DNA from 2 places in the Bradyrhizobium sp. 159 genome. Region 1 is predicted to be linked to the other one. Evidence: riboswitches for the same ligand, from Rfam matches in the RefSeq annotation. Region 1 holds a riboswitch; the other holds the start of a gene.
The links. Region 1 has a riboswitch for S-adenosylmethionine ahead of IVA96_RS19010 (O-succinylhomoserine sulfhydrylase). Riboswitches for the same ligand answer to the same signal wherever they lie in the genome.
Positions count from the first base shown of each region.

Region 2: it holds a riboswitch for S-adenosylmethionine, as region 1 does, so the genes downstream of both, IVA96_RS13650 (homoserine O-acetyltransferase) here and IVA96_RS19010 (O-succinylhomoserine sulfhydrylase) in region 1, are expected to answer to the same signal.

Region 1 covers NZ_JADPKE010000068.1:41,725-47,063, reverse strand. Annotated here, with positions in the region: gene IVA96_RS19015 (SGNH/GDSL hydrolase family protein) at 1-594, shown strand, start outside; gene IVA96_RS19010 (O-succinylhomoserine sulfhydrylase) at 768-1,955, opposite strand; SAM riboswitch at 2,030-2,109, opposite strand; gene IVA96_RS19005 (2'-deoxycytidine 5'-triphosphate deaminase) at 2,220-3,326, shown strand; gene IVA96_RS19000 (PAS domain S-box protein) at 3,508-3,921, shown strand; gene IVA96_RS18995 (hypothetical protein) at 4,024-5,076, shown strand; gene IVA96_RS18990 (MATE family efflux transporter) at 5,240-5,339, shown strand, end outside.
Region 2 covers NZ_JADPKE010000051.1:26,907-32,245, reverse strand. Annotated here, with positions in the region: gene IVA96_RS13665 (prephenate/arogenate dehydrogenase family protein) at 1-696, opposite strand, end outside; gene hisC (histidinol-phosphate transaminase) at 693-1,790, opposite strand; gene IVA96_RS13655 (chorismate mutase) at 1,824-2,672, opposite strand; SAM riboswitch at 2,878-2,957, shown strand; gene IVA96_RS13650 (homoserine O-acetyltransferase) at 3,048-4,250, shown strand; gene metW (methionine biosynthesis protein MetW) at 4,252-4,914, shown strand; gene IVA96_RS13640 (alpha/beta hydrolase) at 5,162-5,339, opposite strand, start outside.

The DNA.
Region 1 (5,339 bases):
GCGAGCTCGCCGGAGTTCAGTTATCCGAACCGTCTCGCCGCACAGCTGCGCCGGCACTATCCGACCGCTGACATCACCGTCATCAATGCCGGCGTCGGTGGCGAGGATGCGCCCGAGATGATGAAGCGCCTCCAGACGCAGGTCATCGACGTGCATCCGGATCTCGTGATCTGGCAGGTCGGCACCAACGCCGTGCTGCGCAATCTCGATCCCGCCGATACCGCAAAACTGGTCGAGGACGGCATCAGCCGCATCCAGGCCGCCGGTGGCGCCGACATCGTGCTGGTCGATCCGCAATATTCGCCGGCGGTCAACCAGCGCGCCGAGAGCGCCGGCAAGATGGTGAAGCTGCTCGGCAACGTCGCCGAGCTCCGTCACGTTGGCATCTTCCCGCGCTTCGAGGTGATGCGCGACTGGCACGAGAAGCAGGCGATCCCGGTCGAGAGTTTCGTTATCGCCGACGGCCTGCACATGAACGATTGGGGCTACGCATGCTTCGCCCAACTCCTCGCCGATGACATCATCCGCTCCGTCGGCCAGATCAAGCTCGGTGTGAACGTGCCCGCGGATGTGCGCACGTATCGGCCGATGTAGGTTGCTTCACCCTCCCCTGGGAGGGGGAGGGTCGATCGCGCACAGGCGAGCGGGGTGGGTGATCTCTCCGCTCGGGCAGCGTTGGATGCGGAAAGACCGTCACCCCACCCCGTCTCACATTTCGCTGCGCTCCATGTGAGCCGACCCTCCCCCTCCAGGGGAGGGTAAGAAGATCACGCCTTCTCCAGCGCCGCCGTCAGATCCTCGATCAGATCTTCCGCATGCTCGAGCCCGGCGGAGAAGCGGATGAAGCCTTCGCTGATGCCGAGCGCGGCGCGGTCTTCGGGCTTCAGACGCTGATGCGTCGTAGTGGCCGGATGCGTGACGAGGCTCTTGGCGTCGCCGAGATTGTTGGAGATCTTCGCCAGCTTCAACTCATTGAGCACGCGGAACGCCGCCTGCTTGCCGCCCTTCACCTCGAAGCCGACCAGCGTCGAGCCGCCACGCATCTGCTTCTTCACCAGCGCGGCCTGAGGATGATCGGCGCGGCCGGGATAGACCAGCCGCGAGATCTTGGGATGGCTCGCCAGCACCTCGGCAATGCGCGCTGCGGTGTCGGTCTGCGCGCGCACGCGCACGCCCAGCGTTTCCAGGCCCTTGAGCAGGACCCAGGCGTTGAACGGCGAGATCGACGGGCCGGTCTGGCGCATGAAATTGTGGATGTGCTCGGCGATGAAGGCTTCCGAGGACAGGATGATGCCACCGAGACAGCGGCCCTGGCCGTCGATATGCTTGGTCGCGGAATAGACCACGACGTCGGCCCCGAGCGCGAGCGGGCTCTGCCAGATCGGGGTTGCGAACACGTTGTCGACGACCAGTCGCGCGCCGCCCTTGTGCGCGATCTCGGCGATCGAGGGAATGTCGAGCACATCTAACGTCGGATTGGTCGGGCTCTCCAGGAAGAACGTCTTGGTGTTCGGCTTGAGAGCGCGCTGCCATTGGTCGAGGTCGAGGCCGTCGACCAGCGTGGTCTCGATACCGTAGCGCGGCAGCAGATCCTGCACCACATAGAGGCACGAGCCGAACAGCGCGCGCGACGCCACCACATGATCGCCCGCCTTCAGGGGCGCCAGGATCGCAGTCGTCACCGCGGCCATGCCGGTGGCCGCCGAGCGAGCGGCTTCGGCGCCTTCGAGCTCGATCATGCGGCGCTCGAACATCGCGATGGTCGGATTGGAATAGCGCGAATAGATGAAGCCGGGGTCCTCGCCCTTGAACCGCGCCTCGCACTCCTCGGCGCTGTTGTAGACGTACCCTTGCGTCAGGAACAGCGCCTCCGACGTCTCGCCATATTGCGAGCGCAGGGTGCCGGAATGGACCAGGCGGGTTTCGGGACGGTAAGTGGCAGGCGACTTCGTCATAGGACCTCCGACATGACCATTCGAGCAAAAAATGGTCACAAAAAAACCGGCCTGGATATCTCCACGGGCCGGGATCACAGAGGTCCCCGGCCTGTTTAGCGACTTATTTAACGTGGCTGCAAGCCGGCCGGCTCAAATCACCACGGGATAAGTGATGCTCATATTCCGCAATGCCCTTTCCGTCAAGGCGTCCATCGGATAGCCGTAAAAGGCTAGTATTTCCCGTATCTCGGGATGCGTTTGCCCCTTGATGAGGACCCCCGGTTGACGTTCACGGTCGCTGCCGACGCCAATGGTATCCTGCCTGACCGCATGATTGCGGCGATGGCAGAGGCGGGGCTGATCCTGCCCGCCTACGACTTCGTCGAAAGCCAAATCCAGCCGGCGAGCCTCGATCTGCGCCTCGGCGACATCGCCTATCGCGTCCGCGCCAGCTTCCTGCCCGGTCCCGGCGCCACCGTCGCCGAGCGCATCGACGAATTGAAGCTGCACGAGTTCAGCCTTGCCGACGGCGCGGTGCTCGAGACCAACTGCGTCTACATCGTGCCGCTGCTGGAGAGCCTCGCGCTGCCGCCGGAGATCGTCGCGGCCGCGAATCCCAAGAGCTCGACCGGCCGGCTCGACGTCTTCACCCGCGTGATCGCCGACGGGACCCGCCGCTTCGACATGATCGGCGCCGGTTATCACGGCCCGCTCTATGCCGAGATCAGCCCGAAGACGTTTCCGGTGCTGGTGCGCGAGGGCTCGCGCCTGTCCCAGGTACGCTTCCGCACCGGTGACGCCATCCTCAATGCCGACGAGCTCGATGGCTTGCATGCGACCGAGCGCCTCGTCGACATCGACGATGCAGATCTGTCCGGCGGCGTCGCTGTCTCGGTTGACCTCTCCGGCGAGAAGGCCAACGGCTTCGTCGGTTACCGCGCCAAGCGCCACACCGGCGTCGTCGACGTCGACCGCCGCTCGGGCTATGCGGTGGAAGATTTTTGGGAGCCGATGTCGGCCCGTCCCGACGGCAGCCTGATCCTCGATCCCGGCGAGTTCTACATCCTGGCCTCGAAAGAGGCCGTGCAGGTCCCGCCCGATTACGCCGCGGAGATGGTGCCCTTCGATCCCTTGGTCGGCGAATTCCGCGTGCATTATGCCGGTTTCTTCGATCCCGGCTTCGGCTATGCCGGTGCCGGCGGGCAAGGCGCGCGCGCCGTGCTGGAGGTGCGCTCGCGCGAGGTGCCCTTCATCCTCGAGCATGGCCAGATCGTCGGCCGCCTCGTCTACGAGAAGATGCTGGCGCGTCCCGATGCGATGTACGGCCAGCGCATCGGCTCGAACTACCAGGCGCAGGGGCTGAAACTGAGCAAGCATTTCCGGGTGTAGTGTTAGCCCCACGCTCCGCTGTCATGCCCCGGCTTGGCCGGGGCATCCAGTACTCTGCGGCGATAGTTCGTTGCAAAAAACTTCCGCAGCGGAGTACTGGATCGCCCGATCAAGTCGGGTGACGACACCGAGTATGTGTCAGGATGCGGGCCCAAATCCGGGCTACATGCGAGGTGGTGTCATGACCAATCCATCCCAACTCGACGCGAGAATCATCGACGACGTCGCGGACGCGCTGATCTATTCGGATCGCTCCGGCACGATCACGCGCTGGAATCGAGCATCGGCCGCCTTGTTCGGTTTCTCCGCCGGGGAGGCGCTCGGCCAGAACCTCGATCTGATCATTCCCGAGCATCTGCGCGCCGCGCACTGGAAAGGCTTCGAGGCTGCGCTGGCCAGCGGCACGATGAAGCTTGCAGGCAAGCCGACGCTGACACGCGCGCTGCACAAGAGCGGGCGCAAGCTCTACATTGAGATGACCTTTGCGCTGGTACAGGATGCCGGCGGAGCCGTGCTCGGATCGGTCGCGATGGCGCGCGACGTGACGGAGCGCATCGAGCGCGAACGCGCGGCCAAGGCTGCGCAAAATTCGTGATGCGGAATTGACGGGCCGTCGTGCAGGGCGTCTGCATGCGTGCCATGTTGCCTGTCACCGGGTGCAGTGACACATTCGACAAAACAAGGATCGGGAGCGAACATGACCGCCGCATCAGACACAGCGCAGCAAGCCCAATGGAAACGCTGGCGCGCGGTCGCCGATCTCTATCACGCCTACTTCACCGGCCTGATCCTCACCGTGGTCACGCGGCGCGGCACGGCGGATGCCGCTGAATTCGTCTTCCGCGTGTTCCGCCGCCAGCAGCAGGAGCGCTTCCTGCCGGGGCTGGAAAAGCTCGGCCTCCGTCATCTGCCGCCGGCGGTGGCTGCCGCGCAATACCACTATCTCTCCAACTGGATCGGCGGTGTGCACGTCGAATACATGTATGAGAGCGACACCAAGGCCTGGATCCGCTACCCGCCGCCGCGCTGGATCTGGAGGGGCACCGCAATCTGCGGCGTGCCGGGCGAAATCAGCTGCGCGATGCTGCGTGGTTGGCACGCCAACAACGGCGTAGCCCTCGGCGATCTCCGCCTCGGCTTCGTCTGCACCAAGCAGAGCGTCGACGGCCAGGATGGGCTCGAAGGCTATTATCATCAATACGATCATCCGCTCGATCTCGACCAGCGCCTGGTGTTCGCGCGGCATCTGGAGGCCCCTACGTTCGATGCGAAGACCGCGCCGGCTTTGCCGGTGGCGAGCTGGCCGAAACCGCGGCTCGAAAAAGCCTATCGCAACTACGCAATGGAATATGTCCGCACCGCCGCGCCCGTGATCGTGCAGCTGTTCGGCCCCGAGGACGCCGGCTATCTCCTGCATCTCACCGGCAAGCTGATCGGCATGCAATATTTCGACGAGGTCGCGGCGGCGCTGGCGATGAGCCGCGGCGGTGCGGGCGAATTCGCATCGTTCCTGAGCGCGCTGTTTGCCGCGCAGGACGATGCGGCCGAGACCTCGCAATCCGAAGGCGCCTTTGCAATCCATCAGCAGAGCTGGAGGCTGATGGACGATGTCGCCGACTATCACCAAACCTGCGCCAAGGTGCTGGAAGGATTGTTCGAAGGCCTCGCTGCAGGATGCGGAAGAAACATAGGCGTGCGCATGCACACCGCGAAGGGCGGCCGCCCGCCGCTGGTCTGGACGATCGAATAGGCGAGGGTGACAAGCCGCTGCCGCAGGGCACGCCTGCACCTGACGCAGGAGGAATCGGCGCCCGCCATGCTAACAAGCCCTGCCGCGCCCTGCGCGCGAATAGATTGATTGGCACACCTGTTTATTGCCGCGCCGCAAATGGCGCTCGTGTCCGGGAGAAGACATGTCCGACATCGCCGAAATCCCGGTCGATGAACAGGAGCGCCCGCTGCCGCCGCCTCCGCGACCGGTCAGGAGCGCGCTGACCGACGGTCCGATCCTGC
Region 2 (5,339 bases), on a different contig from region 1:
GGCCGCGATGCGGGTGAAATCGCGAAAGCCGCCGGCGGAGAATTTGATCACCTCGGATTCCGTCACCTGCGCCAGCTCGTCGGCGGTACCGACGATGGTGTAGGCGATCAGATGCGGCAAATGGCTGGTGATCGCGAGCACGAGATCATGATGATCCGGCGTCATGATTTCGACCTTGGCGCCCATTGCCGCCCAGAACGCGCGCAGGCGATCGGTGGCAGCAGCATCGACGCCTTCCGGTGGCGTGAGGATGCACCAGCGGTTGATGAAGAGCTCGGCGAAGCCCGAATCCGGACCCGAATGCTCGGTGCCCGCGACCGGATGCGCCGGCACGAAATGAACGCCCTGCGGCAGATGCGGGGCCATGTCCCTGACCACCGCGCCCTTGACCGAGCCGACATCGGAGATGATCGCACCCGGCTTGAGATGCGCGGCGATCTCCCGCGCGACCTCGCCACAGGCGCCGACGGGAATGCAGAGGATGACGAGATCGGCATCCTTCACCGCTTCCGCGTTGGTCGCCACGACGTGGTCGACGATGCCGAGCTCGGCGACCCGCGCGCGCGTCTTTTCCGAGCGCGCGGTGGTGACGATCTCACCCGCCAAGCCCTGGAGCTTCGCAGCGCGCGCGATCGAGCCGCCGATCAGGCCGAAGCCGATCAGCGCGACGCGCTGGAAGTGCGCCTGCGCGCTCATTTGCCGCCCATGAAGTCGCGCAAGGCCTCAACCACGAGGCGGTTGGCCTCCTCGGTGCCGATGGTCATGCGCAGCGCATGCGGCAGGCCGTAATTCTTCAGCGCGCGCAACACCAGGCCCCGCTTGGTGAGGAAGGCGTCGGCATCATCCGCGGTCTGGCCCTTGTCGGTCGGGAAGTGGATCAGCACGAAATTGGCGACGCTCGGCGTCACCTTCAGCCCGAGCTTGCCGATCTCCTCGGTCAGCCGGTTGCGCCAGGTCTCGGTGAACTGCTTCGACATCGCCTGGTGCGCGGTGTCCTCGATCGCGGCGACCGCGGCATACATCGCCGGCGTCGACACGTTGAAGGGACCGCGGATGCGGTTGACTGCGTCGATGATGTGCTCGGGGCCGAACATCCAGCCGATGCGCAGCGCCGCAAGTCCGTGGATCTTGGAGAAGGTGTGCGTCACCACCGTGTTCTCGGTGGTGGCGACGAGCTCGATTCCCATCTCGTAATCGTTGCGCGAGACGTAGTCGCAATAGGCGGCGTCCAGCACCAGCAGCACCTGCGACGGCAGTCCGGCGCGCAGGCGCTTGACCTCGTCGAACGGCAGATAGGTGCCGGTCGGGTTGTTGGGATTGGCGAGCCAGACCAGCTTTGTCCGCGGTGTCACGGCGTTGAGGATGGCGTCGACGTCGGCGGTGAAGTTGGTTTCGGGCGCCACCACGTTCTTGGCCCCGTTCGCCATCGTCGCGATCGGGTAGACCAGGAAGCCGTGGGTGGTCGAGATCGCCTCGTCGCCCTGGCTGAGATAAGTGTGCGCGAGCAGATTGAGGATCTCATCGGAGCCGGCGCCGCAGATGATGCGGTTGGGGTCGAGACCGAAGCTGCGGCCGATCGCTTCGCGCAGCACGCGCGAGGTGCCTTCCGGATAATCCTCCAGATGATCCGCCACTCGCTTGAACGCCTCGATCGCCTTCGGCGAGGGCCCGAACGGCGTCTCGTTGGCCGAGAGCTTGAACACCTTGCGGCCCGGCTCCGGCACCGGGCTCTTGCCGGGCGTGTAGGGCGCAATATCGAGAATGCCGGGATTCGGCACGGGGCGGGACATCTTCAACTCCGGATTGGCGGGACGGCTCGCGACTTACGATTTCGGCCCTGTCGGGGGCACCGTATAGCGCGTTGCGTGGCTGCCGACGAGGGCCGTGGAGCGCACCGAGGCCCCTGCCTCGATCAGGGCAGCCCTGATCTTGTCGATGCTGGTCGCGCTCGTGACCGAAACCAGCAGGGCGGCGCCGTCGAAGGCAGTATCGGGCACCGCCACGATTTCGGCAAGCGGCGACAGGGCGCGCGCGACCTCGGCGTTCCAGCCGGAGACGCGCACGCTGAAGGTCTCGACCTCAGTCACCAGCGCGCTGTCGGCGACGCGCGAGATCGCGAACACCGGCAGTGCAGCCGGATGGTCGGCGCGCTCGACGAACGGCATCCGCGCGATGATCTTGGGCGCGCCGTCGGCTTCCAGCTCCAGCCACCACGGCGTGCGGCTCGAGGTCGCCGAGACCAGCGCCAGGTCGCCCTTGGATTTCGCCACCGCCTCGACTGCGGCCTGCGCGCTGAAATGCGCGACGTAGGGCACGGTGAAGCCGAAGTGGAAGCGCGCGGAATCGCGCATCGCCGGCTCGCTCACCGAGATGTCGGCATGCACGGAGAACGGCGCCTGCACATAGGTGAAGGTCGAGATGATGACGCGCCAGATGCTCTCGACCGTGTCGAGCGGCAGGATGCCGCGATGACGCTGGACGAGGTCGCGCATCATGGCGGCCTCGCGCGCCGGCCGGAATGCGGAGCCGACCTCTTGGGTCTGCTTCACCTGGATCAGGCGGTGGATGATGTCGCCGCGCTGCATCAGGAGGCGATGCATGCCCTCGTCGATCGCGTCGATCTCCTTGCGCAATTCCTGAAGCGATGGCGGCGCGGGCGGACGTTGGGACATGACTGACAACGGCTGTTCAGAGGCGTTCCAATGCGGATCGGTCAGTGCCGTCACCGCTGCGGTCGATGTCCTGATTAGGCAGGATAGGCCGCGAAAGCAAAGAGAAATGCGAGGAGAAGCTGGGCCTTTTCAGGCGACGTATCAGGGACGAATTGGGTTAATCCGGACCGCGGCTTGACGAAGACCGCTCCAGACAGTAAGTTTTTGCCTGTTCCGTGGTCATTTGAGCCGGCCGGCTTGCAGCCACGTTAAAAAACTCGCTAAACAGGCCGGGGACGCTTCCGATCCCGGCCGAACCTATCGTTCAGGCCGGGTTTTTCATGGCCTGATGTCACTGCGGTCGTAAGTCTGATCGCAAACGAGGTCGATGCTCAGATGGGTAGCGTCAAGTCGATTCCGAGTCCCGCGATCAGCGCCGACGATCGATCGCACGAGGTAGATCATCCGAGTTCGCAGGTTATGCATTTCGGCGCCGATCAGCCGCTGCGGCTCGATTGCGGCATCGATCTCTCCCCGTTCCAGATCGCCTACCAGACCTATGGCGAGCTGAACGCCGATCGCTCCAACGCCATTCTGGTTTGCCATGCGCTGACCGGCGACCAGCATGTCGCCAACGTGCATCCGGTCACCGGCAAGCCCGGCTGGTGGGAGACGCTGGTCGGCCCCGGCCGTCCGCTTGATCCTCAACACTACTTCATCATCTGCTCCAACGTGATCGGCGGCTGCATGGGCTCGACCGGGCCGGCTTCGATCAATCCCGCGACGGGCAAGGTCTGGGGTCTCGATTTCCCCGTCATCACCATTCCCGACATGGTACGCGCGCAGGCGATGCTGATCGACCGGCTCGGCATCGACACGCTGTTCGCGGTGGTGGGCGGCTCGATGGGAGGCATGCAGGTGCTGCAATGGACCGCGGCCTATCCTGCCCGCGTGTACTCCGCGCTGGCGATCGCGTGCTCGACGCGGCACTCGGCGCAGAACATCGCCTTCCACGAGCTCGGCCGCCAGGCCGTGATGGCCGATCCCGATTGGCGCAATGGCGGCTATGCCGACCATGGTATCCACCCGCATCGCGGCCTCGCGGTGGCACGGATGGCGGCGCACATCACCTATCTCTCAGACGCTGCGCTGCACCGGAAATTCGGCCGCCGCATGCAGGACCGTGAGCTGCCGACCTTTTCGTTCGACGCCGACTTTCAGGTCGAGTCCTATTTGCGCTATCAGGGCTCGTCCTTCGTCGAGCGCTTCGATGCCAATTCCTATCTCTATCTGACGCGCGCGATGGATTATTTCGACATCGCCGCCGATCATGGTGGCGTGCTGGCAAAGGCGTTCGTGGGCATCAAGACCCGCTTCTGCGTGGTCTCCTTCACCAGCGACTGGCTGTTCCCGACATCGGAATCGCGCGCGCTGGTGCACGCGCTGAATGCATCAAGCGCTCGGGTGTCGTTCGCCGAAATCGAGACCGATCGCGGCCACGACGCCTTCCTGCTCGACGTCCCCGAATTCTTCGACATCTCGCGGGCCTTCCTGCAATCCGCGGGCAAGGCCCGCGGTCTCAACGGCAAAGGTGGCTAAGATGTCGGTACAGGAGGTGCTGCCGCTGAACGGCGTTGCGACGGGGCCGTCCGGTCAGTTTCGCGCCGATCATCTGCTCGTTGCCGAGATGGTCAAGCCGGGCTCGAAGGTGCTCGACGTCGGCTGCGGCGAGGGCGATCTGCTCCAGCTGCTGGAAACGCGTGGGATCGACGGCCGCGGCATCGAGCTGTCGCGCGAGGGCGTCAACCGCTGCGTCGCCAAGGGGCTCGCGGTGGTGCAGGGCGATGCCGATACCGACCTCGTCAACTATCCCGACGACGCCTTCGATTACGTGATCCTGTCGCAGACGCTGCAGGCGACGCGGCAGCCGCGGGTGGTGCTGGAGAACCTGCTGCGCATCGGCCGCCGCGCCATCGTGTCGTTTCCGAATTTCGGCTTCTGGAAGATGCGGCTCCAGCTCCTGATCGGCGGTCACATGCCGCGTACGGAGAATCTGCCGGCAACCTGGTACGACACCGCCAACATCCACTTCTGCACCATCAAGGATTTTGTCGAGCTCTGCGACCAGATCAACGTCAAGATGGAGCGCTCGGTCGCGCTCGACCTCTACGGCCGCCCGGTGCCGCTGAACCTGCCATGGTGGGTGTGGAACATGTTCGGCGAGCAGGGCGTGTTTCTGCTGAGCAGGGGCGGGGGCAAATAGTTTCTCGTCATTCGAGATTTGGGCGAGCCCCATCAACGCGCTCAACTGTCATCGCCCGGCTTGCCGCCTTCGCCAAGGCTTCGGCGGGCCGAGCACTCCTGTGGGCCTCGGCGTAGCCTTGGCGGAGCCGGGACCGGGGCGATCCGGTGCGCCGAGACGGGAGTAATTAAACGATAGGCCGCGGCGTACTGGATTCTCCGCCTTCGCGGGGGATGACAGCGCGCCCGCATTGGCTTTCGTCAATACGCTAATGCGCTGCCACCGACCTCGGATCGCGCACCGGCCAGCGGCCCGCTTCCACCAGCGTGACGAACCGCTCCACGCTCTCGTTGAATAGCGCGGGCTCTTCGAGGTTGAGGACGTGGCCCGACTTCGGAAACATCGCGAGCCCTGCGGCCGGAAGATGCTTCTTCAGGAACAGGCTC